DNA from 3 places in the Streptomyces sp. P13-3-3 genome. Region 3 is predicted to be linked to each of the others. Evidence: riboswitches for the same ligand, from Rfam matches in the RefSeq annotation. Region 3 holds a riboswitch; each other region holds the start of a gene.
The links. Region 3 has a riboswitch for cyclic di-AMP ahead of ACQZOG_RS17210 (transglycosylase SLT domain-containing protein). Riboswitches for the same ligand answer to the same signal wherever they lie in the genome.

Region 1 (7,668 bases), 200 kb from region 3:
CGACTTCCCCGTCTCGTACGGCACGCCCGTGCTGGCGGCGACCGACGGCACGGTGCGCACGCAGTACAACTCCGCCTACGGCAACATGCTGATCGTGACGGCGAAGGACGGCACGGAGACCTGGTACTGCCACCTCTCCAGCTACCAGGTGCCCTCCGGCGCGACCGTCAAGGCCGGCGACCAGGTCGCGTTCTCCGGGAACTCCGGCAACTCGACCGGCCCGCACCTGCACTTCGAGGTCCGCCCCGGCGGCGGCTCGTCGATCGACCCGCTCGCCTGGTTCCGCAGCCACGGCATCGAACCGACGTAGGGCCTGCCGGGCCGGAGCGGACTCCGGCCCCGCGACGTGCCACCGCCCGGTCGGCTAGAGCTTCTCCACCGGCGCGTACCGCAGCAGCAGGCGCTTGGGCTTCTCGTCGCCGAAGTCGATCGTCGCCTCGGCGTTCGCCCCCGTGCCCTTCACCGCGACGACCGTGCCCAGACCGAACTGGTCGTGCGTGACCCGGTCCCCGACGGCCAGCGACACCACGGGCTTCTCCGAGGTGCGCCGGGTGGCGAAGCCGGAGGCGCCCGACGCGGACGAGCGGGAGCGGGAGGACGACAGCGACGCGGCCACCCCGGACACCGGGCCGTTGGCCACGGGGCCGCTCGCCCCGGTCCGCTTCCAGTCCAGGTGCGTGGCCGGGATCTCCTCCAGGAAACGCGACGGCGGGTTGTACGACGGCTGGCCCCAGGCGCTGCGCATCACCGACCGGGTGAGGTAGAGCCGCTCGCGGGCCCGCGTGATGCCGACGTAGGCCAGGCGGCGCTCCTCCTCCAGCTCCTTGGTCTGGCCGAGGGCGCGCATGTGCGGGAAGACGCCGTCCTCCATGCCGGTGAGGAAGACGACCGGGAACTCCAGGCCCTTGGCGGTGTGCAGGGTCATCAGCGTGATGACGCCGTCGCCGTCCTCCTCGTCGGGGATCTGGTCGGAGTCGGCGACCAGCGCGACCTGCTCGAGGAAGTCGGCCAGCGTGCCCGTCTCGCCCTCGCCGCGCTCCTGCTCGAACTCCAGGGCGACGGCCGCGAGTTCCTGGAGGTTCTCGATGCGGGTCTCGTCCTGCGGGTCGGTGGAGGCCTGCAACTCGGCGAGGTAGCCGGTGCGTTCGAGGATGGCCTCCAGCACCGTCGCCGGTCCGGCGCCCGACTCGACGACCGTGCGGAGGTCCTCCATCAGCGTGTTGAACCGCTTGACGGCGTTCGCCGACCGGGCGGCCATGCCGTACGCCTCGTCGACGCGGCGCAGCGCCTGCGGGAAGCTGATCTTCTCCCGCTGGGCGAGCGCGTCGATCATGGCCTCGGCGCGGTCGCCGATGCCGCGCTTGGGGACGTTGAGGATGCGGCGCAGCGGCACCGAGTCCTCCGGGTTGGCCAGCACCCGCAGGTAGGCCAGGACGTCCCGGACCTCCTTGCGCTCGTAGAAGCGCACGCCGCCGACGACCTTGTAGGGCAGGCCGACGCGGATGAAGATCTCCTCGAAGACACGGGACTGGGCGTTGGTGCGGTAGAAGACGGCGACGTCGCCGGCCTTGGCCTCGCCCGCGTCCGTGAGGCGGTCTATCTCGTCGGCGACGAACTGCGCCTCGTCGTGCTCGGTGTCCGCGACGTACCCCGTGATGCGGGCGCCCTCGCCCGCGTTGGTCCACAGGTTCTTCGGGCGGCGGGACTCGTTGCGCTCGATGACGGCGTTGGCGGCGGACAGGATCGTCTGCGTGGAGCGGTAGTTCTGCTCCAGCAGGATGGTCGTCGCGTCCGGGTAGTCCTCCTCGAACTGGAGGATGTTGCGGATGGTCGCGCCGCGGAAGGCGTAGATGGACTGGTCGGCGTCGCCCACCACGCACAGCTCGGCGGGCGGCACCTCGGCCTCCGGCGGGACGTCGACGGGGTGCTCGGAGGCGCCCCCGACCAGCTCGCGCACCAGGGCGTACTGGGCGTGGTTGGTGTCCTGGTACTCGTCGACCAGGACGTGCCGGAAGCGGCGGCGGTAGTGCTCGGCGACGTCGGGGAAGGCGCGGAGCAGGTTGACCGTCGTCATGATCAGGTCGTCGAAGTCCAGCGCGTTCGCCTCGCGCAGGCGGGACTGGTAGAGCGCGTAGGCCTGGGCGAGGGTCTTCTCGAAGCCGTCGGTGGCCTGGGCGGCGAAGTCCTCCTCGTCGATCAGCTCGTTCTTCAGGTTGCTGATCTTGGTGCTGAAGGACTTCGGCGGGAAGCGCTTGGGGTCGAGGTCCAGGTCACGGCAGACCAGGGCCATCAGACGCTTGGAGTCGGCGGCGTCGTAGATCGAGAAGGACGACGTGAAGCCGAGCTTCTTGGACTCGCGGCGCAGGATGCGGACGCACGCGCTGTGGAAGGTCATCACCCACATCGCGTTCGCCCGGGGGCCGACGAGCTGCTCGACGCGCTCCTTCATCTCGCCCGCGGCCTTGTTGGTGAAGGTGATCGCGAGGATCTGGCCCGGGTGGACGCCCCGCTCGGCGAGCAGGTGGGCGATGCGGTGGGTGAGCACACGGGTCTTGCCGGACCCGGCTCCGGCGACGATGAGCAGCGGGGAGCCGGAGTGCACGACCGCGGCGCGCTGGTTGTCGTTCAGCCCCTCGAGCAGCGCGGCGGAGTCGATCACCGGGCGCGGGGCGCCGTCCCGGTAGTAGGAGTCCCGCTCCGGGGGCACGTCGAACTTCCCGCCGAACAGGTCGTCCGGCAGGGGCTCCGGGGCGTGCTCGTCCTCGGGCGGCGGCGGGGGCTCGTCCGCCGGGCCGCGCTGGGCCTGGAGGTCCGCCAGGAAGCTGTCGTCAAAGAGGCTGCTCATCGCTCTCCGAGTCTAGGGCGCTCCACCGACAACCCGGGCCCGCCCCGGAAACATCCCCCGGCCCCTCCCCGGGGCGCCGCGGCGGGCACCCTCCACGGCCAGCGCCTCACCGTGCGTGACATCCACAAGAAGGTCACGAAAATGTATCGGGCATATCACCCATCAACCTTCACAAGGGCCACACCAGTTGGCTACCGTGCCGTCCGGGCCGCTCGTCCCCTGCCGGCGAACCTCGCCGGGCCGCGCGGCCCCCGCCGAGTCCGTCACTGTCCGCCAGGGCAGCCGGAGCCGGGGACCCACCGAGACTTGGGGTGAATCGGCCCACTCTTCGGAGAGGCCGTAGGGCAACCCTTCCACCCGCCCGAACCCGACAGCTAACCCGGTAGGCGGAGCACCGGAAGGAGTCGCCTCCCTTGGCGTCGCACCGCAAGTCGCGCACCCCCGGCACGCGCGTGGCAGGCATACGCACCCCGGCCCTCGCCACGGCCGCGCTCACCTCTGTGGCCCTGCTCTCCCAGACGGCCAACGCCTCCCCCGGAGGGGACCGGCCGAGCCTGGAGGAGGTGGAGAAGAAGGTCGGCGACCTCTACCGCCAGGCCGAGTCGGCGACCGAGAAGTACAACGCGGCCAAGGAGAAGACCACCAAGCAGCGCAAGCGCGTCGACACCCTCCTCGACGACGTGGCGAAGCGCACACAGAAGCTGAACGACGCGCGCTCGGAGCTGGGCTCCTACGCCGCCGCCCAGTACCGCACCGGCGCGGGCATGCCGGACACCGCGACGTTCCTGCTCGCGGAGACCCCGCAGGACATCTTCGACCAGCGTCAGGTGCTGGACCGGATGACCGGCCGCCAGAAGGCGGCGGTGGACGACTACGTCACCCAGCAGACCGAGACGATGAAGAAGCGGCAGGAGGCCACCGAGAGCCTCCGCACGCTCACCGAGACGCAGGGCGACCTGAAGACGGCCAAGGCCACCGTCCAGAAGAAGCTCGCCGACGCGCGCGAACTGCTGTCGAAGCTGACCGCGGAGGAGAAGGCGCGGCTCGCCGCGATCGAGAAGCGCAAGCAGGAGGAGGCCGCCCGCAAGGCCGCGGAGCTGGCCCGGCAGCAGGCGGAGCAGGAGCAGGCTCGCGAGGAGGCCGCGCAGCAGGGCGGCGGCACCTCGGAGGGCTCCGGGTCCACCGGCTCGGCCGAGACCCCGCCGGCCGACTCGTCGTACGGCACCAAGGCGGAGAAGGCCCTCGCCTTCGCCCGCGCGCAGATCGGCAAGCCGTACGTCTGGGGCGCGACCGGACCCGGCTCCTACGACTGCTCGGGGCTGACCCAGGCCGCCTGGAAGGCCGCCGGCGTCTCCCTCCCGCGCACCACGTACGACCAGGTGAACGCGGGCACCACCGTCCCGGTGTCCCAGGCGCAACCCGGTGACCTGGTCTTCTTCTACGACGACGTCACCCACGTGGGCATCTACATCGGCAACGGCATGATGATCCACGCCCCGAAGCCGGGCACGTACGTCCGCGAGGAGTCGATCTACTACGACGGCGACTCCGCGATCCACAGCATCGTCCGCCCGGCCTGACGGGCCTCTCGACGCGCGGAAACGAAACCGCCGACCGGGCCGGTGACGGCTCGGTCGGCGGTTTCCGTGTCCACGGCGGCGCCCGGTGTTCCGGGACGAGGGGCTCAGGTCCAGAGGACCGCGATGAAGATGTTGGCCACGGTCAGCAGGCCGACCAGGCCGAAGACGCCCTTGTCCACCTTCTCCTCGTCCCGCTTCACGTAGACCAGGCCGAGGATCACGATCAGCAGCGCCAGCTTCACGCCGATCTTGACGTGGTCGACGGAGTAATCCTGGGCCTCGTTGAGACCCACGAGGGCGACGCCGGTGACCAGCATCGTCAGCGCGCCGTGCAGCATCGCGGGGACGAAGCGGGCGGTGCCCGCGCCCATCGCCTTCATCTGGGTGAGGAAGCCGCCGAGCAGCGACGCGATGCCGATGATGTGCAGACCGACGAAGATGTGGAGGAGTACGTCCATGAGGCCGGAGCCTAGCCAGGGGTATCCCCTAGCATTCCGCCGCCCTCGTCTTTCCCGCCTTCACCACATCGGTCATCACCCTGAGTGAGAACGAAGCGCCCTGCACGGCTCAACGGTCACTTACGGTCATCCGATGCTCCGGGGACGACAGTTCCGCACAACCCGTATCCCGCGCCGCGCGGCCGGGCCTAGCGTCCTGCCCCAGGTGACCGGCTCCGCATCGCCGCTCGGTCAGGAGCGGCGGCCGGACACCACCGCCGAGGAAAGGCTCCGGCGGCGGACGGCTCCCCTGTCACCCCGCCGCCGGACCGCCGGACCGTCGTCCGGCCCCGGCGGGCGTCGACGGGAAGGACGGCTTCGAGGGTGGCAGCGCACCGCAGGTCACGGCAGCGCCCGGTGGGCGGCACCACGGCCCGTGCGGCCGTCACCCTCGTCCTGGCGGGAGCGGCCACGACGGCCGGTTCGGGCGGAGCGGCCCACGCGGCTCCTCGGCCGGCTCCGGCGGGCGCCGAGGTGGACCGCCTGTACCGCGAGGCCGAGGTCGCCACCGAGAAGTACAACGGTGCCGAGGAGAAGGCGGATTCGGCGCGGGAGCGGCTGCGCGACCTCCAGGACGAGACGGCCCGCGCCCAGGCGCGGCTGAACAAGGCCCGCGAGGCCCTGGGGACGGTCGCGGCGGCGCAGTACCGCGACGGGGGCCTCGACCCCGCCCTGCGTCTGATGCTGTCCGACGACCCCGACGCCTACCTCGACGGCGCTGCCCTCACCGAACGCGCCGGGAGCCGCCACCACGCCGAACTGGGCCGGGTGCGCGCCCAGCTCCGGGAGATCGAGAAGCTGCGGGGCGCGGCCCGCGTCGAGGTGAAGACGCTCACCACCCGCCGGGCCGAACTCGGGCGCCACAAGCGGACGATCACCGAGAAGCTGTCCGCCGCCCGCCAGGCGCTGGCCCGGATGTCACCCGAGGAACGCGCCCGGATCACCGGCGGCTCCGACCGCGCCGCCCGCTCGGCCGGCGGTACGGCCCGGGACGCCGCCCTGTCACAGGCGCCGAACGCGCGCGCCGCGCAGGCCGTCGCGTACGCGCACCGGAAGCTCGGCAGCCCGTACGTGTGGGGCGCGACCGGCCCGGACGCCTTCGACTGCTCGGGCCTCGTGCTGGCCGCCTACCGCTCCGCGGGCGTCTCCCTGCCGCGCACCACGTACGCGCAGATCGACGCGGGACGACGGGTCTCCCGCTCCGAACTGCTCCCCGGCGACCTGGTGTTCTTCTACTCCGGCATCAGCCACGTCGGCCTGTACATCGGCGACGGGCAGATGATCCACGCCCCGAACCCCTCGGCCCCGGTCCGCGTGGCCCCCGTCGACCAGATGCCGTTCGCGGGGGCGACGCGGGTGGTGTGACCGGGCCGGGCCTGTCCGGCCGGGTCGGTCCGCCGGCTCAGACCAGGCGGCGGGCCGTCGCCCAGCGGGTCAGCTCATGGCGGTTGGACAGCTGCAGCTTGCGCAGCACCGCGGAGACGTGCGACTCCACCGTCTTCACCGAGATGAACAGCTGCTTGGCGATCTCCTTGTACGCGTAGCCGCGGGCGATCAGCCGCAGCACCTCCCGCTCACGCTGGGTGAGACGGTCGAGGTCCTCGTCGACCGGCGGGGCGTCCGTGGACGCGAAGGCGTCCAGCACGAACCCGGCCAGCCGGGGCGAGAACACCGCGTCGCCCTCCTGCACCCGGAAGATCGAGTCGACCAGGTCGGTACCCGTGATCGTCTTGGTGACGTAGCCGCGCGCGCCGGACCGGATGACGCCGATGACGTCCTCCGCCGCGTCCGACACGGACAGCGCGAGGAACCGCACCGGCCGCTCCGGGTCACCCATCAACGACGTGCAGCGCCGCAGCACTTCCATGCCGCCGCCCCCGGGCAGGTGCACGTCGAGCAGCACCACCTCGGGCCGGGTCGCGGTGATGACCGTGACCGCCTGGTCGACGTCGGCGGCCTCGCCGACGACCTCGACGCCGGTCTGCTCGGTCTGCCCGATCTCCGCCTGGACCCCCGTGCGGAACATGCGGTGGTCGTCGACGAGGACCACGCGCACATGGCGCCGCCCGGTGCCGCCGGCCGGCTCCGCGGTCCCGTCCGCCGGTGCCGCTTCCGCCGCTGCGTTCGCCTCGGTCGGCTCGCTCATGACGTCTTCTCCGCCCTCTCCATCTCCAGCTCGACCTCGGTGCCCCCGTCCGGCACCGCGCGCAGCCGCGCCGTGCCGCCGTTGCGTTCCATGCGGCCGATGATCGATTCTCTGACGCCCATGCGGTCGGCGGGTATCGAGTCGAGGTCGAACCCGGGACCTCGGTCCCGGACGGACACGAACACCGTCCTCCCCTCGACCTCCGCGTAGACCTGGACCGCGCCTCCCTCGCCACCGTACTTGGCGGCGTTGACCATCGCTTCCCTCGCGGCCTGCATCTGCGCACCGATCTTCTCGTCCAGGGGGCAGTCGCCCACGACGACGACCTCCAGGGGGACGCCGTGCTTGTCCTCTACCTCGGCGGCGTTGCGCTTGACCGCCTCGGCGAGGGTGGTGGGCTCCTCGTCCTCGTCCTTGCCGTTCCCCTCCGGCTTGTAGAGCCAGGCGCGCAGGTCGCGCTCCTGGGCCCGCGCCAGGCGGCGCACCTCGCTGGGGCGGTCCGCGTTGCGCTGGATCAGGGTGAGGGTGTGCAGCACGGAGTCGTGGACGTGGGCGGCGACCTCGGCGCGCTCCTGCGCGCGGATGCGCATCAGGCGCTCC
Region 2 (7,668 bases), 3.5 Mb from region 3:
ATCGACCGCCGGCCCGACCGGGGCGTGGCCGTGCTGACGGCCGCCGGCGACATCGTGCGCGCCCGCACGCTGGTGAACTGCGCGGGGCTGCACTGCGACCGGATCGCGCTGCTCACGGGCGACGAGCCCGGCGCCCGCATCGTGCCGTTCCGCGGGGAGTACTACGAGCTGGCCCGCCCCGAGCTCGTGCGCGGCCTGGTATACCCGGTGCCGGACCCGGCGTTCCCCTTCCTCGGCGTCCACCTCACCCGGGGCACGGACGACGGGGTGCACGTGGGGCCGAACGCGGTCCCGGCGCTGGCCCGCGAGGGGTACGACTGGCGGACGGTGCGGCCGCGCGAGCTGGGCGCGACCCTGGCCTGGCCGGGCTCCTGGCAGCTGGCCCGCCGCCACTGGCGGTACGGCGCCGGGGAGCTGCACCGCTCGCTGTCCAAGCCGGCCTTCGCGCGGGCCGTGCGCCGGCTGCTGCCCGCCGTGCGGGACGAGGACCTGGTGCCGACGGCGGCCGGGGTGCGGGCGCAGGCGGTGCTGCGCGACGGCACGCTGGTCGACGACTTCCTGATCCGGGAGGCGCCCCGCGCGGTGCACGTGCTGAACGCCCCCTCGCCCGCCGCGACCGCCTCGCTGCCGATCGGCCGGGAGATCGCCCGCCGGACGCTGGCCGGCCTCGCCGAGAGCGAGCGGTGAGTACGCGTGACGGGCGCGGCCGTCGGGCGGCCGGGCGGCCGGGCGCGCCGTCCCCGTAAAATCGAGGGCACTGTGTCTGATTCCGCGATGAGCACCCCCGAAGCACCGCACGCCGAGCGGACCGCCGGCGAGCCGGCCCCCCGCGCCCGCGCGAAGGGGGAGCCGCGCTTCCCCGACGGCCCGAAGGCCGACCCCGCCGGGTCGCACTTCGAACGCCGGATCCGCAGCTTCCAGCCCCGCCGCAGCCGCGTCACCGCGGGCCAGGCGGACGCGCTGCAGCGGCTGTGGCCGGTGTGGGGGCTCGACATCGACGGCAGCCGCCGGCTGGACCTGGCCGAGCTGTTCGGGAACGGCCGGCCGGTCGTCCTGGAGATCGGCTTCGGCATGGGCGAGGCCACCGCGGAGATGGCCGCCGCCGACCCGGACACGAACATCCTCGCCGTCGACGTCCACACCCCCGGCCAGGGGCATCTGCTGCACCTCGCCGAGGAGCGCGGCCTGACCAACGTGCGCGTGGCGAACGGCGACGCGATCATCCTGCTGCGCGAGATGCTCGCCCCGGACGCGCTGAGCGGGCTGCGCGTCTTCTTCCCCGACCCGTGGCCGAAGAAGCGGCACCACAAGCGGCGGCTGATCCAGCCGGAGTTCCTCACCCTGGCCGCGTCCCGCCTCGCGCCGGGCGCGACCGTGCACTGCGCCACCGACTGGGAGCCGTACGCGGGGCAGATGCTCGAGGTGCTGACCGCGCACCCGGACTTCGAGAACACCCGGGAGGACGGCGGTTTCGCGCCGCGTCCCGCGTTCCGGCCGCTCACCCGTTTCGAGCGGCAGGGGCTGGACAAGGGTCATGTGGTGAACGACCTGCTCTTCCGCCGCGTACCGCACGACGACCGCGCCGACCGCCCGGACGGGGACACCGTCTGACCTCCCCCGGGGCCCCGCGCCGGCACGCAGCCCTGCCCCTTCCTCGTTAGGGTCGATCCCGTGGCCAGCAGCCCTCCGTACCCGCCGCACCCCGGCGCAGCTCCCGGCAGCACGCTGCGGCACCCGCACTGGTGGCAGCGCCCGGCGGTCCGCTACGGAGCGATGGTCACGCTGCTGGCCCTGTCCGGTCTGGTGATCCTCGCGCTGGTGCGGGAGCAGACGGGCACGCAGGGCTTTCTCGTCGGTCTGGGGCTGGCCGTGCTGCCGGTCCCGCTGCTGCTGGCGGCGTTCCGCTGGCTGGGCCGGGTGGAGCCGGGCCCCTGGCGGAACCTGCTGTTCGCCTTCGCCTGGGGCGCGTGCGCGGCGGCGCTCATCGCGATCGTGGCGAACAGCTTCGCCACCCGGTGGATAGCGACGACCACCGCCGACCCGGCCGGCGCCGACACCCTGGGCGCGACGGTCATAGCGCCGGTCGTGGAGGAGACGGCGAAGGCGGCGGCGGTGCTGCTGCTCTTCCTGTTCCGCAGACGCGACTTCCACGGGATCCTCGACGGCGTGGTGGCGGCCGGGTTCACCGCGACCGGTTTCGCGTTCACCGAGAACGTCCTCTACCTGGGCAACGCCTTCGGCACCGACCAGCTCACCGGCGGCAGCGGCATCGCCTCGGTCACCGCGGCGACCTTCTTCGTGCGCGTCGTCATGTCGCCCTTCGCGCACCCCCTGTTCACCGTGCTCACCGGCATCGGGTTCGGCGCGGCCGCGCTGGCCGCCGACCGCCAGCGGGTGCGGCGCGTCCTCCTCCCCCTCGCCGGGCTGCTCCTCGCGATGGGCATGCACGCCCTGTGGAACGGCTCCGCCACGCTCGGCCAGTTCGGCTTCATCGCGGTGTACGGGGCGTTCATGGTCCCGACGTTCGGGCTGCTGACCTGGCTCGTGGTGTGGACGCGGCAGCGGGAGCTGCGGACCGTGCGCACGGAGCTGCCCGCGTACGCGGTGGCGGGCTGGCTGCGCCCGTCGGAGCCGTTCGCGCTGGGCTCGATGCGGGCGCGGCGCCTCGCCCGTAAGTTCGCCCGCGAGCACGGGGGCAGGCCGGCGGCGCGGGCGGTCTCCCAGTACGAGGTGTACGCGACGCAGCTGGCGTTCCTGCGGCACCGGGGCCGTGCGGGGAAGGCGGGGGCGGACTTCGTGACGCGGGAGCGGGAGCTGCTGCTGGAGCTGTGGCACCGGCGCCAGGCGGCCCGCCCGGCGCTGGAGCACGCGGCCCGCCTCACGGCGCCCCGGGTGCCGTACGGCGCGGGCTGGGCGTACGGGCCGGTCCCGGCGGTGTGGCCGCCGCAGGGGCAGCCGCCGTATCCGGCGTACGGGGAGAACCCCTACCGGCGCTGAGAAGGCCCCGGACACGCGGAACCGGCAGCCCTGACGTCGGGGGGTCGTCGTCGGGGCTGCCGGCGTTCACGGCGTCGGCAGCCGGGAGCCGGCCGCCGGTGGTTCAGATGCTGAGGCCCTTGCCGGCCAGCCAGGCCGCCGGGTCGACGCCGCCGGAGCCGGTGTGGACCTCGAGGTGGAGGTGGGCGCCGGTCACGTTGCCGGTCGCGCCGACGCGGCCGATCACGTCGCCGGTGGCGACCTTCTGGCCGACGCTGACGTTGATCGACGACTGGTGGGCGTACCAGACCTCGGTGCCGTCGTCGAGGGTGAGCACGGTCTTGTAGCCGTACGAGCCGTCCCAGCCGGCGGAGGTGATCGTGCCGGTGTGGACCGCCTTGATCAGGGTGCCGGTGGGCGCGGCGAAGTCGAGGCCGGTGTGGTAGCCGGAGGACCAGTAGGCGCCGGCCTGACCGAAGGTCGAGGTGATGGTGTACGAGGAGGTCGGCAGCGCGTACTGCTTGGCCAGCTCGGCGAGGCGCTCGGCCTCGGCCTTCTTCGCGGCCTCCTCCTCCGCCTTCTTCTTGGCGGCCTCGGCCTTCTCCTTGGCCTCCTTCTCCGCCTTGGCGGCGGCCTCGGCGGCCTCCTTCTCGGCGGCGGCGAGGGCGGCGGCCTCCGCCTTGCTCTGCGCCTGGCCCTGCTGCTGCTCGACCTGGGCCATGATGCGGGCGCGCAGCGCCTCGCCGGCGTCCGCGCCCTCCTCGGCGCCGGTGTCGGCGGCGGCCATCCTGCCGATGTCGCTGAGGGGGGTGCTGGATCCCTTGGGCGTTTCCTCGTCGGAGATGAGGGAACCCACGTGGGGAAGGTCGGGGATGGAGATGGAGACGGGCGGCTTGCCGGTCTGGGCGCTGGCCATGCCGCCGGCGCCGACGGCGGCTATGACGCCGACGCCGAGGACGGTGGAGCTGCGGGCGAGTCCGCCTCCGCGCTGCTTGGCGACGCGGTGCCGGCCACGCACGGGCCGCACGGACTCCGCGGTGGGGTTCCACTCCTCGAAGGGGCCCTCTTCGGCGCCGGGGGCGCCGTACGCGAAGGTGTCGTTCGGCTTGAACGGGGCCTCGGGGGCAGGCGGGTTGGACGCCACGTGGGCGCGCTCCTTTCCTTCCGTCTTCGCCTACCGGGTTAGCTGACGGGTTCGGAGCGGGAAGGTCTCCTACGCGCGTATACGAACCGTGCCTCCACGGCGGTATCCGCCCGATTCACCCCATGGTGGTGGTTCCCCGGTTCCCTTGCGGGATTCGGCGCGTGCGCACGGAGCCGCCTTCTGTGACGGCTGGGACGACCGCGCTGCGTTATCGAACGTTAATAGACGCGGGGGCCGGATTCCAAGCCGTTCCTCTTGATCGTTAACGATTTCCGCGTGGACTTAAGCGCCACGAGCGGGCGAAAACGGGCGAGTTGACTGCGCCTCGGACGACCGGCCGAACCTGACGGTTCGTCAGTTGTTATGCGCTGCGGCGCCGTTCGCTCACTGTGCGCGAAAGGCGAGGTGGAGGACGCGTGAAGGGGCGGGCAACGAGCGCCGTCATGGAAAGCACCGAGGGCCGGAACCCTTTCGGATTCCGGCCCTCGGCCTTCAGTAGCGGGGACAGGATTTGAACCTGCGACCTCTGGGTTATGAGCCCAGCGAGCTACCGAGCTGCTCCACCCCGCGTCGGTAAACACGAGTGTACGGCATCCACGGGGTTCGATGCACATCGCTTCCCCGGCGGGCGCGATCAGCCGCCCAGCAGGTGCGCGTTCGGCGCCTTCGCGCGCTGCTCGAACTCCGGCAGCACCAGCACCGTGGCGCCCCCGTCCGCCAGGACGGCGCTGCCGTCGGCGTCCGTCACGAAGGTGTCCGGCTCCCGCCAGGCCGTGACCACCCGGCGCACCCCCGCGTCCAGGATCAGCCGCGCGCAGGGTGCCGGACGGGACGCGCGGCGGGCGCACGGCTCCAGGCTGGAGTAGACGGTGGCGCCGGCCAGCCGCGGGTCGGCGGGGTCGGCCTTGGCGAGCGCGGCCTCCTCCGCGTGCACCACCGGGTCGTCGCCCTCCCGGGAGTGGCCCCGCGCCAGCTCGGTCCCGTCGGCGGCGACCACGACCGCGCCGACGCTGAACGCGGTCTCGGAGGGCGGGCACTGTCCGGCCAGGTCGCAGGCGAGGGCGAGCCAGTGACGGTCAGCGGCGGACGGCAGCGCGCCGGTGCCGGGCGCGGTGGGTTCGTAGCGCGTCAGGACGACGTCGCCGACGGGCCGGGTCTCCACCAGGCGCAGCCGCCCGCCCTGGTAGGAGCCGGGGCCGAACAGGCGGGGGGCGTCCGGGTCGCCGACGAACAGCGGGGCGAGGACGAGCTGGAGCTCGTCGGCGAGGCCTTCGGTCGTCAGCTGGGTGTGGATCCGCCCGCCGCCCTCCACCATCAGCCGCCGCACCCCGCGCACGTCGTGCAGGTGCTCCAGCAGCGGCCGCCACTCCACGGTGTCGCCGAGCGGCACCACGTCGGCGGCGATGCCCAGGGCTCGGGCGCGTTCGGCACCCTTGCCGGTGGTGTAGAGGACCTTCTCGCCGCCGGTGTGCCAGAAGCGGGCCGCAGGGTCCAGGTCCCCGGAGCCGCTCACCGTGACCTTCAGCGGGTACTCGGGCAGGCCGTCGGCGACCCGGGCGGCGCGCCGCTCGGGCGAGTTGACCAGCAGCCGGGGGTTGTCGGCGCGGATCGTGCCCGCGCCGACCAGGATGGCGTCCACCGACGCCCGGACCTCGTCGACCCGGTCGAAGTCGGCCGGGCTCGACAGCAGCAGCCGCTCCGGGCCGGTGTCGTCCAGGTAGCCGTCGAGGGAGACGGCGGCGGACAGCAGGACGTACGGGTACGGCATCGGCGGGCTCTCCCGGGTGCGGGCGGCGGCGGGACCGCTGCGCGGTCCGGCTCCAGTCTGGCAACCCGTGCCGCCGGGGGCAGAGGTCAGGGCTCGATCAGGCCGACCCGGATGGCGTACCGGGTGAGCTCAAGGCGGTCCCTCAGGCCCAGCTTGGCGAGCAGGTTGGCGCGGTGCCGCTCCACCGTCTTGGGGCTGATCACCAGCATGTCCGCGATCTGCTGCGAGGTGTGGCCCTCGGCGACGAGCTTGAGGATCTGCTCCTCGCGGTCCGTGATGGCCTTCGCGGGCAGGGAGCGGCCCTCCCGCGCGAGGTCGAGGTAATTGTGGATGAGCGCGTTGACCGCCCCCGGGTAGAGGAAGGGCTCGCCCCGCATGGTGGCGTGACAGGCCTCCACGAGGTCGCGGTCGGCGACCGACTTGAGGACGTAGCCGGAAGCTCCGGCGGCCAGCGCCTCGAAGAAGAACTGCTCGTTGTCGTACATGGTCAGCACGAGGATCCGGGTCTCCGGCAGGGTGCGGGAGAGCTCACGGGCCGCCTGCAGGCCGGTCAGGCGCGGCATGGCGATGTCGAGGATGGCCAGGTCGGGGCGGTGCTCCCGGGCCAGTTCGAGGGCTTCGGCGCCGTCGGCGGCCTCCGCCACCACGGTCAGGTCCGGTTCGCCGTCCAGGATGAGACGGACCCCTCGGCGGACCAGCGCGTGGTCGTCGGCGAGGAGGATGCGGGTGGGGGAGGCGTCTGTCATGGTTCGGCGTTTCCGGTCGGGGGGCGTCGGTCACGGGGGCGGCGCGTGCGCGGGCGCGGAGCGGCGCACGACGGCCGGGATGGTCGAGGGAACGGACTTCCGCTCGGGTCGTACGGGGACGAGGACGTGCGCGGGGAAACGCGCGGGCACGGGCACGGCGAGCCGCAGCTCGGTGCCGCCGCCGTCCGCCCGGGGCTCCACGGTCAGCTCGGCGCCCACCAGCAGCGCCCGCTCCCGCATGCCGCGGATGCCGGCTCCCTCGTCGGCTCCGGCGATGCCGCGGCCGTCGTCGCGGACCCGCAGCTCGACCCCGCCCGGCGTGCGGCGCAACGCCAGCTCGGCACGGCGCGCCCCCGCGTGCCGCACGACGTTGGTGAGGCCCTCCTGGGCGACCCGGTAGAGCACCAGCTCCGACTCCCGGTCCAGCTCGGGCAGGTCGGGATCGAGGCAGTGCTGGACGGTCAGCCCGGGCCCGCCGAACTCGGTGGCGAGCGCCTTCAGCGCGCTGGCCAGGCCCAGCTCGTCCAGCACGCCGGGGCGCAGCCGGCGGGCGATCCGCCGGATCTCCTCCAGGGAGGCGCGGGTGGTCTCCTGCACCTGGCGCAGCTCGTCGCCGAGCTCGGCGGGGGCGTGGTCGGCGGCCCGCTTGAGCTGGAGCAGCACGGCGGTCAGCGACTGGCCGACCTCGTCGTGCAGCTCACGGGCGATACGGCGGCGCTCCGCCTCCTGCGCGGACAGGGCCCGCGCGCTGCTGGTGGCCCGCTCGTCCTCCAGCCGGTCCAGCATCGTGTTGTACGTGGTGATCAGCTCGGCGATCTCCCCGCGCCCGTCGACCGCGGTCCGGTGCCCCGGGCGGAGCAGGTCCGTGGTGTTCATGGCGCGGGTGAGGCGCTGCAGCGGCGCGAGTCCGACGCGCAGCAGCAGCGCGTTGGCCACGAGCATGGCGGCCAGGCCCACGGTGAGCACCGCGGCCTCGGTGAGCAGCACCGGCGTGGACACGGTGACGGGTCCGAGGAGCAGGGCGGTGGCGACGA
Region 3 (7,668 bases):
GCAGCGCCCGCCCGGACGGCAACTCCGAACTGCTGGCCCGCCGCGCGGCCGAACAGCTGCCCCCGGACGTGGAACAGCAGTGGATCGACCTCACCGCCCACCCCCTGCCCGAGTTCGAGGACCTGCGTCACGACAGCGACCACGTCCGCCCGACCGAGGGCGCCACCGCCCTGCTGCTGGACGCCACGCTCGCGGCGACGGACCTGGTGATCGTCTCCCCGCTGTACTGGTACTCGGTGTCGGCGCAGACCAAGCGCTACCTGGACCACTGGTCGGGCTGGCTGCGCACCCCCGGCGTGGACTTCAAGGCCACGATGGAGGGCCGCACGCTGTGGGGCGTCACCGCGCTCGCCCACGAGGAGCCCGAGGTGGCCGACCCCCTGGTCGGCACGCTCACCAACTCGGCCGCCTACCTGGGGATGCGCTTCGGAGGTGTCCTCCTCGGCAACGGCAGCAAGCCGGGGGACGTGCTCAAGGACACGCAGGCGCTGGCCCGGGCCAAGACGTTCTTCGCCCAGGACGCCCCACGCGCCCGCTTCCCGTACGAGGCGGGCTGACGCTTCCCTGCGCCGTGGCGTCCTACGCCGTGACGCCCTACGCCGTGACGTCCTACGCCGTGACGTCCTTCGTCGTGAACCGGGCCCAGGCCGCCGAGCCGAAGACCGCCGCGTACAGGGCCTGGAGGCCGAGGTTCCTGGTCAGGTCGTCCCAGTGGACCGGTTCGCGCATCAGGTCGGCGAAGGACAGCCAGTAGTGGGAGAAGAGGTAGGGGTGGAGGGCGTGCAGCTGGGGGATCTGGTCGAGGATCTGGACGGTGATGAGCAGCCCGACCGTGGTGGCCATCGCCGCGATGCCGCTGTTGGTGAGGGTGGACACGAACAGGCCGAGCGCGGCCACCCCGAGCAGGGACGCCGCGACGACCAGGGCGATCAGCAGGGCGCGGAGCAGTCCCTCGCCGAAGGTGATGCGGGTGCCCGAGATGGTGGTGAGGTCGCCCAGCGGGAACAGCAGCGCGCCGACGGCCAGCGCCGAGACGGCCACCACCAGGGTGGCGGCCAGGCAGAACACCATGACCGTCGCGTACTTGGTGAGCAGCAGGCGGGTGCGGCCCGAGGGGGCGACCAGCAGATAGCGCAGGGTGCCCGCGCCCGCCTCGCCGGCCACGGCGTCGCCCGCGATCACGCCGACCGCCATGGGCAGGAAGAACGGCAGGGTCGCGGCGAGCGCGGTGAAGACCAGGAACAGGCCGTTGTTGGTGATCTGCGAGACGAACGCGGGGCCCCCGCCGCCGCCGCCCCCGGACGAGCCGTCGCCCGTCTCGATGCGCACGGCGATCCCGACCAGCACCGGCACGGCGGCCAGCACGCCCAGCAGGGCGAGCGTGCGCCAGCGGCGGAAGGTGGTGCGCAGTTCGTCGCGGAACAGGCCGAGGGTCCACAGGGGACGCGGCCGTACCGACACGCTCACCGTCTCAGCCCGCGACATCGAACCCCTCCCCCGTCAGCGCCACGAACGCGTCCTCCAGCGAAGCCCGTTCGACCCCGAAGCCGCGCACCCGCACGCCCGCCGTGACCAGGGCGGCGTTCACCTCGGCGAGGTCCCGTGCGGGCGGCTCGGCGGTCACCCGGTCGCCGTCCGCGACGACGTCGGCGAGGCCCTGTTCCTTCAGCACCCGGGCCGCGTCCGCAGGGTCCGGCGTGGTGACCACCAGCCGGCCCCGGGCGCCCGCGGCCAGCTCGGCGACCGGCCCCTGCGTGAGCAGCCGGCCGCGCGCCATCACCGCGACGTGCGTGCAGACCTGCTCGATCTCGTCGAGCAGGTGGGAGGAGAGGAAGACGGTCGTGCCGTCGGTGGCGAGTTCACGGACGAGTGCGCGGATCTCCCGCATGCCCTGCGGGTCGAGGCCGTTGGTCGGTTCGTCCAGCACCAGCAGCCGGCGGGGCCGCAGCAGGGCGGCGGCGAGGCCGAGGCGCTGCTTCATGCCGAGGGAGTACGCCCGGGCCTTCCTTCCGGACGCGGCCGTGAGGCCCACCCGGTCCAGGGCGGCGGCCACCCGTGCCTTCCGGGTGCGCGGGTCGGCGGTGGGGTCGGCGGCGTCGAGGCGCAGGAGGTTGTCCCGGCCGGAGAGGAAGCCGTAGAGGGCGGGGCCCTCGATGAGGGCCCCGACGTGCGGCAGGACGGCGCGCGCGGAGCGGGGCATGGGGCGCCCCAGCACGTGCGCCGTCCCGGAGGTCGGCTCGATCAGGCCCATCAGCATGCGGATGGTGGTGGTCTTTCCCGAGCCGTTGGGGCCGAGGAAACCGAAGACGCTGCCCGCCGGGACGGTCAGGCGCAGGTCGTCCACGGCGAGCTGTCCGCCGCGGTAACGCTTGGTCAGTCCGCGGGTGACGACCACCACGTCACCCGCGGACGGCCCCTCGCGTGTCTGCTCCGTGGCGGACGTCCCGTCCATCGGCTCCCCCGTTCCCCAGCCCGTGGGTCCGGGGAGACTACTTCCCCGCCTCGGCCGCCTTCACCAGCGCGTCCTTGGTGACCGTACCCACGTAGACCTTGCCGTCCTCGGTGATGAGGGCGTTGACCAGGCGGGTGCTGAACACGGTGCCCTTGCCGAAGTCGCCCTTGACCTGGTCGCCGAGCGAGCCGAGGAAGCCGCCGAGGTCGCCGCCGACCTCCTCCTCGGTGGGCAGGCCGGCGCCGGCGCCGGTGTCGAAGGCGGCGACGGTGTTCCAGCCCTCGCCGAGCATCCGCAGTCCGTCGAGGCCCTTGGCGAGGTCCTCCTCGGACTTCGGGCCCCGCTGCTGCTTGTCGAAGCCGAAGTCGCCGTGGCCCCGGTCCTGTTCGGTGTCCTCGGTCACCTTGGCGCCCTTGGGCGGGGTGAACTCGAAGGTGGAGGCGTCGGGCCGGTCGAAGCTCACCTTGGTGAAGCCGACGTCCACGACGGCCGAGCCGCCGCTCGACGGGGTGAGCGTGAACTTCAGCGGCATGCCCGTCTCGCCGTCCACGGCGATACTGACGGCGCCGACGGTGGAACCGGACTGCTTGGGCTCGACCACCAGCCGGTAGGCGTCGCGGCCGGCCACCTGGGCGGTGCCGTCGACCTTCACGGACGTGGTGTCGTCGACCGCCTTCAGCGCCTCCTCCGCGAAGTCCTTCGGCGTGGCCGGAGGCTGCTGCGCGCTCCGCTCCTTCGCGTCCGCCTCGTCGACGGTGGCGTGGTAGACCTCGTTGGACGCGCTGTCGTAGCCCCAGACGTCCTTGCCGTTGTGGATGAGGCTGTACTCGGCCGCGTTCTCCAGCAGGGACAGCTTCTGGCGGTCCGGGCCGTCGGCGGCGACGCGCAGGGTGTGCGTGCCGGACGCCAGTTCGGTGAGCCGGCCGGACGGGTCGGCGGAGGAGCCGCCCTCGCCGTCGCCGCCGCCCGTGGCGCCGGAGAGCAGGCCGCTCTCCAGCCCGCCGAGGTTCGGCAGCCCCAGGTCGGTGGTGATCTTCACGGTGCCGGACAGCCGCTCCACGTCCGACTGCGCGATCTTCTCGATGAGCTGTGCGGCGGTGATGTCCGGCAGGTCGGGGTCGCCGGAGTCGGCGAGCGCCGGGACGAGTCCGATCGTCGCGGCCGCCACGCCCATCACGGTGACGGGGACCACGTACCGCGCGGCCTTGCGGCGCCCGGCGCGCGGCTCCTCCTCCCCCGCGGTCGTCGTGTCGTCGGATTCGTACGGTGCCATGTGTGCCCTCCGTCGTCGCGGCGGCTTCCGTCCCGTGTCCTCGCACCAGTTCGGCCCGAGCCGCCATTCTCACCCGAACCGGTGAGAAGTGGTGTTCTCCGTCGTGGTCCATCTGACCAAATCGGGGGGACGGAAGCGTCAGACCGCGGGCTCAACTCCGCGTACTGCTGCGGTATGACACGGGACGAGGGCGCCTGCCCCGCCCCGTAGGGGTCACCCGGGGACCGGAGGCGTACGGGGGACGGCGGGGGCGGGTCAGCCGGCCCGGTGCACCACGGCGTCGCACAGCTCGACGAGCGCCGACTTGGCGGGCCCTTCGGGCAGCGGCGCGAGGGCGGCGCGCGCCTCCTCGGCGTAGCGCACGGTGTCCCGGCGGGCCTGGCCGAGCGCGGGGTGGGCGCGCAGCAGGCGCAGCGCCTCGGCGTGCCGGGCGTCGTCGGTGAGGTCGGAGTCGAGCAGCTCGCACAGGGCGAGGTCCTCGGCGAGCCCGAGCCGGGCCGCACGCTCGCGCAGGCGCAGCACGGGGAGGGTGGCGATGCCCTCGCGCAGGTCGGTGCCGGGGGTCTTGCCGGACTCGTGGGAGTCGGAGGCGACGTCGAGGACGTCGTCGGCGAGCTGGAAGGCGACACCGAGGCGCTCGCCGTACTGGGTGAGGACGTCGACGACGGTCTCGTCGGCGCCGGACATCATCGCGCCGAACCGGCAGGAGACGGCGACGAGGGAGCCGGTCTTGCCGCCGAGCACGTCCAGGTAGTGGTCGACCGGGTCGCGGCCGTCCTGCGGGCCCGCGGTCTCCAGGATCTGGCCGGTGACCAGCCGCTCGAACGCCTCGGCCTGCACCCGCACGGCCTCCGGGCCGAGGTCGGCCAGGATGTGGGAGGCGCGGGCGAAGAGGAAGTCGCCGGTGAGCACGGCGACCGAGTTGCCCCAGCGGGCGTTCGCGCTCGCGACCCCGCGCCGCACCTCGGCCTCGTCCATCACGTCGTCGTGGTACAGCGTGGCCAGGTGGGTGAGCTCCACCACGACGGCCGACGGCACGATGCCGGGCGCGTAGGGGTCGCCGAACCGGGCGGCGAGCATGACGAGCAGCGGACGGAACCGCTTGCCGCCGGCCCGCACCAGGTGCTGGGCGGCCTCCGTGATGAACGGCACCTCGCTCTTGGTGGCTTCGAGCAGCCCTTCCTCGACAGCCGTCAATCCGGCCTGGACATCGGCTTCCAGAGCCTGGTCCCGCACGCTCAGCCCGAACGGCCCGACGACGGTCACGAGGGGTCTCCTGTCTGCTGGTGTCTGCTGGCGGTTACACGGTTTGTCGATAGGTCGCTGCCACCACTCGAGTCAGCGTATCCGGTCAGGTTTCGATCACCGCCAGGGCCCGGGGTCACAAGCAGGGCGATACGGGATCAGAAGCGGAGTGTTTTTGATCGGCTGATAACAACGGACATACCTCGGCTTCCCGGACACAGTGACCCGCGCACCATCCTGCACCACCCCTGAGTCCGATTTGCCGTCATTGGTGGGCTAATTCCCCTTGGCCACAAATGCGCTCACGGTCACCGTCCCGTGAGGTGAGTCACGCGCCGGACGGCCTCCGGGACACCCTCGCACACGTCCGTCATCCCGCTCCACACAACGGAGTTGACGCTTGGCGATCGCAAAGGATCAAGCACGCAAAACCACCCATTCCAAGATCAAACGGGGTGTGGCGTGATCGTCGCACTTGTTCCCGACATGTGCTCTCGCATACGTTCCGGGCCTGCCGGGTGGACGCCGAGTCCTGCCGCCACCCGCATCACACCCGACGACCAACTCACGCACGGCAGGAGCGGGGGACCCAGGTAAGTCGCCGTACCGGACACGCGCCGGGACGGCTCGGGGTGAAGCCATGCCCGCAGGGGCACGGCCGGGCACTCTCCCGCCCGAACCCGACAGCTCACCTCGCAGGCGTAGGAGAGGAACCCAGACATGCCCGTCATCGCTTCGTCGCGCCGCCGCCTCGTCCGCTCCCTCGCCGTCGCCGGCACCGGCGTCGCCGTGGTCGCGCTGCCGCTGTTCGGCGCCACCAGCGCCTCCGCGGCCCCCTCGGCCCAGGCCACGGCCGCCGCCTCCACGACCGCGTACCCGGACAACCTCGACGGCTGGATCCGCGAGGCGATGGACGTCATGGCGCAGAACGGCATCCCCGGCTCCTACGACTCCATCCACCGCAACATCATGCGGGAGTCGTCCGGCAACCCGGCCGCCATCAACCTGTGGGACTCCAACGCCGTGAAGGGCACCCCGTCGAAGGGCCTGCTCCAGGTCATCGACCCGACCTTCCAGGCGTACCACGTGCCCGGCACCGCCTTCGACCCGTTCGACCCGGTCGCCAACATCGCCGCGGCCTGCAACTACGCCGCCGACCGCTACGGCTCGATCGACAACGTCTTCGGCGCGTACTGAGCCGACCTCTGACGGCCGAGAGCGGCCGTCTGCCCGAACAGTCGCTCGAGGACGACGGCCACGCCGTCGTCCTCGTTCGACAGGGTGACCTCGTCGGCCACCGCCTTCAGCTCGGGGTGCGCGTTGGCCATGGCGACGCCGTGGCCCGCCCACCGGAACATGGGGACGTCGTTCGGCATGTCCCCGAAGGCGACCGTGTCCTCGGGGCGCAGCCCCAGGTGCTCGGCGGCCAGCGCGAGACCGGTCGCCTTGGTGACCCCGCACGGCTGGAGCTCCACCGTGCCCGGCCCCGACATGGTGACCGTGGCCAGCGAGCCGACCACCGACCGGGCCGCCGCCGCCAGCGCGTCGTCCGACAGCTCCGGGTGGCGCAGCAGCACCTTGCTGATCGGCCGCTCCCACAGGTCGTCCCGCCGCTCCACCCGCACCGACGGCAGCTTCGGGTGCGGCATCCGGTAGCCCGGCTCGATCAGCGTCAGCCCGTCGACCCCGTCCTGGTCGACCGCGGCGTACACCTCCCCCACCTCGGCCTCGATCTTGCCGAGCGCGGTCTCCGCCAGCTCCCGGTCCAGCCGGACCGACCACAGCATCCGCCGCGCGGCGGCGTCGTAGACCTGCGCGCCCTGTCCGCACACCGCGAGCCCCGTGCAGCCGAGGTCGTCGAGCAGCGACCGCACTCTGGGGGCCGGCCGGCCGGTCACCACGAGGTGCCGGACACCGGCCCGCTCCGCCCGGGCGAGGGCGGCGAGGGAGCGGTCGGAGAGGGTGTCGTCACCGCGCAGCAGCGTCCCGTCCAGGTCGGTGGCGATGAGAGAACAATCGGTGGGTGCGGCCATGATCAGAGAATACGGACAAGAGGACCGTCCGATTCACCGCGCCCGTATGCCCGCGCATTGGGTGCGTTTTGCCTTCTTGTGCCGCCGATACGCGACCGGTTGAGACCTGTTTTCCCTTTTGACCGGAACACGGTGCGCTCCACGGGCCCCCGGCTCCGGGAGTCGTCCCTGATAACAGGGGCCCATCGGGACGCGACCCCGTAACGTGTGGCACGGCCACGGACACGTGGCCCACCCGCGCACACGAAAGCGAGGCAGCACCCGATGCCCCCCTTCGATGTCCCCGAGGGCGACCCCTTCGGCCCGCACAACCTGCCGTACGGCGTCTTCTCGCTCCCCGGCTCGGCGGAGCGCACCGTGGGCGTCCGGCTGGGCGACCACGTCCTCGACGCCGGCGCGGCGGCGCACGCCCTGGGCTCCCCCTACGCCTCCCTGCTCGCCCGCCCCACCCTCAACCCGCTGCTGGCGGCGGGCCGCACGGCCTGGTCGGACGTGCGCCGCGCGCTCACCGCGTGGGTGACGGTCCCGGCGCACCGGGAGACCGTCGAGCCGTTCCTCCACCCGCTGTCCGAGGTGACCCTCCATCTGCCGTTCGAGGTCGCGGACTACGTCGACTTCTACGCCTCGGAGAACCACGCGCGGAACGTCGGGCAGATCTTCCGCCC

Region 1: another riboswitch for cyclic di-AMP. It lies ahead of ACQZOG_RS18180 (NlpC/P60 family protein); the one in region 3 lies ahead of ACQZOG_RS17210 (transglycosylase SLT domain-containing protein).
Region 2: another riboswitch for cyclic di-AMP. It lies ahead of ACQZOG_RS01370 (M23 family metallopeptidase); the one in region 3 lies ahead of ACQZOG_RS17210 (transglycosylase SLT domain-containing protein).

What each region holds. Positions count from the first base shown of each region.
Region 1 is NZ_CP192228.1:3,946,677-3,954,344, reverse strand. Features, by position in the region: gene ACQZOG_RS18190 (peptidoglycan DD-metalloendopeptidase family protein) at 1-310, shown strand, start outside; gene pcrA (DNA helicase PcrA) at 365-2,845, opposite strand; cyclic di-AMP (ydaO/yuaA leader) riboswitch at 3,098-3,234, shown strand; gene ACQZOG_RS18180 (NlpC/P60 family protein) at 3,259-4,425, shown strand; gene ACQZOG_RS18175 (hypothetical protein) at 4,530-4,883, opposite strand; gene ACQZOG_RS18170 (C40 family peptidase) at 5,247-6,287, shown strand; gene ACQZOG_RS18165 (LuxR C-terminal-related transcriptional regulator) at 6,325-7,068, opposite strand; gene ACQZOG_RS18160 (ATP-binding protein) at 7,065-7,668, opposite strand, start outside.
Region 2 is NZ_CP192228.1:282,481-290,148, reverse strand. Features, by position in the region: gene lhgO (L-2-hydroxyglutarate oxidase) at 1-687, shown strand, start outside; gene trmB (tRNA (guanosine(46)-N7)-methyltransferase TrmB) at 775-1,611, shown strand; gene ACQZOG_RS01375 (PrsW family intramembrane metalloprotease) at 1,672-2,997, shown strand; gene ACQZOG_RS01370 (M23 family metallopeptidase) at 3,101-4,120, opposite strand; cyclic di-AMP (ydaO/yuaA leader) riboswitch at 4,133-4,290, opposite strand; tRNA gene ACQZOG_RS01365 (tRNA-Met) at 4,617-4,690, opposite strand; gene ACQZOG_RS01360 (dihydrofolate reductase family protein) at 4,755-5,888, opposite strand; gene ACQZOG_RS01355 (response regulator) at 5,975-6,634, opposite strand; gene ACQZOG_RS01350 (HAMP domain-containing sensor histidine kinase) at 6,665-7,668, opposite strand, start outside.
Region 3 is NZ_CP192228.1:3,751,672-3,759,339, reverse strand. Features, by position in the region: gene ACQZOG_RS17235 (flavodoxin family protein) at 1-557, shown strand, start outside; gene ACQZOG_RS17230 (ABC transporter permease) at 610-1,485, opposite strand; gene ACQZOG_RS17225 (ABC transporter ATP-binding protein) at 1,472-2,452, opposite strand; gene ACQZOG_RS17220 (LolA family protein) at 2,490-3,725, opposite strand; gene ACQZOG_RS17215 (polyprenyl synthetase family protein) at 3,981-4,991, opposite strand; cyclic di-AMP (ydaO/yuaA leader) riboswitch at 5,560-5,687, shown strand; gene ACQZOG_RS17210 (transglycosylase SLT domain-containing protein) at 5,691-6,167, shown strand; gene ACQZOG_RS17205 (HAD family hydrolase) at 6,131-7,003, opposite strand; gene fahA (fumarylacetoacetase) at 7,268-7,668, shown strand, end outside.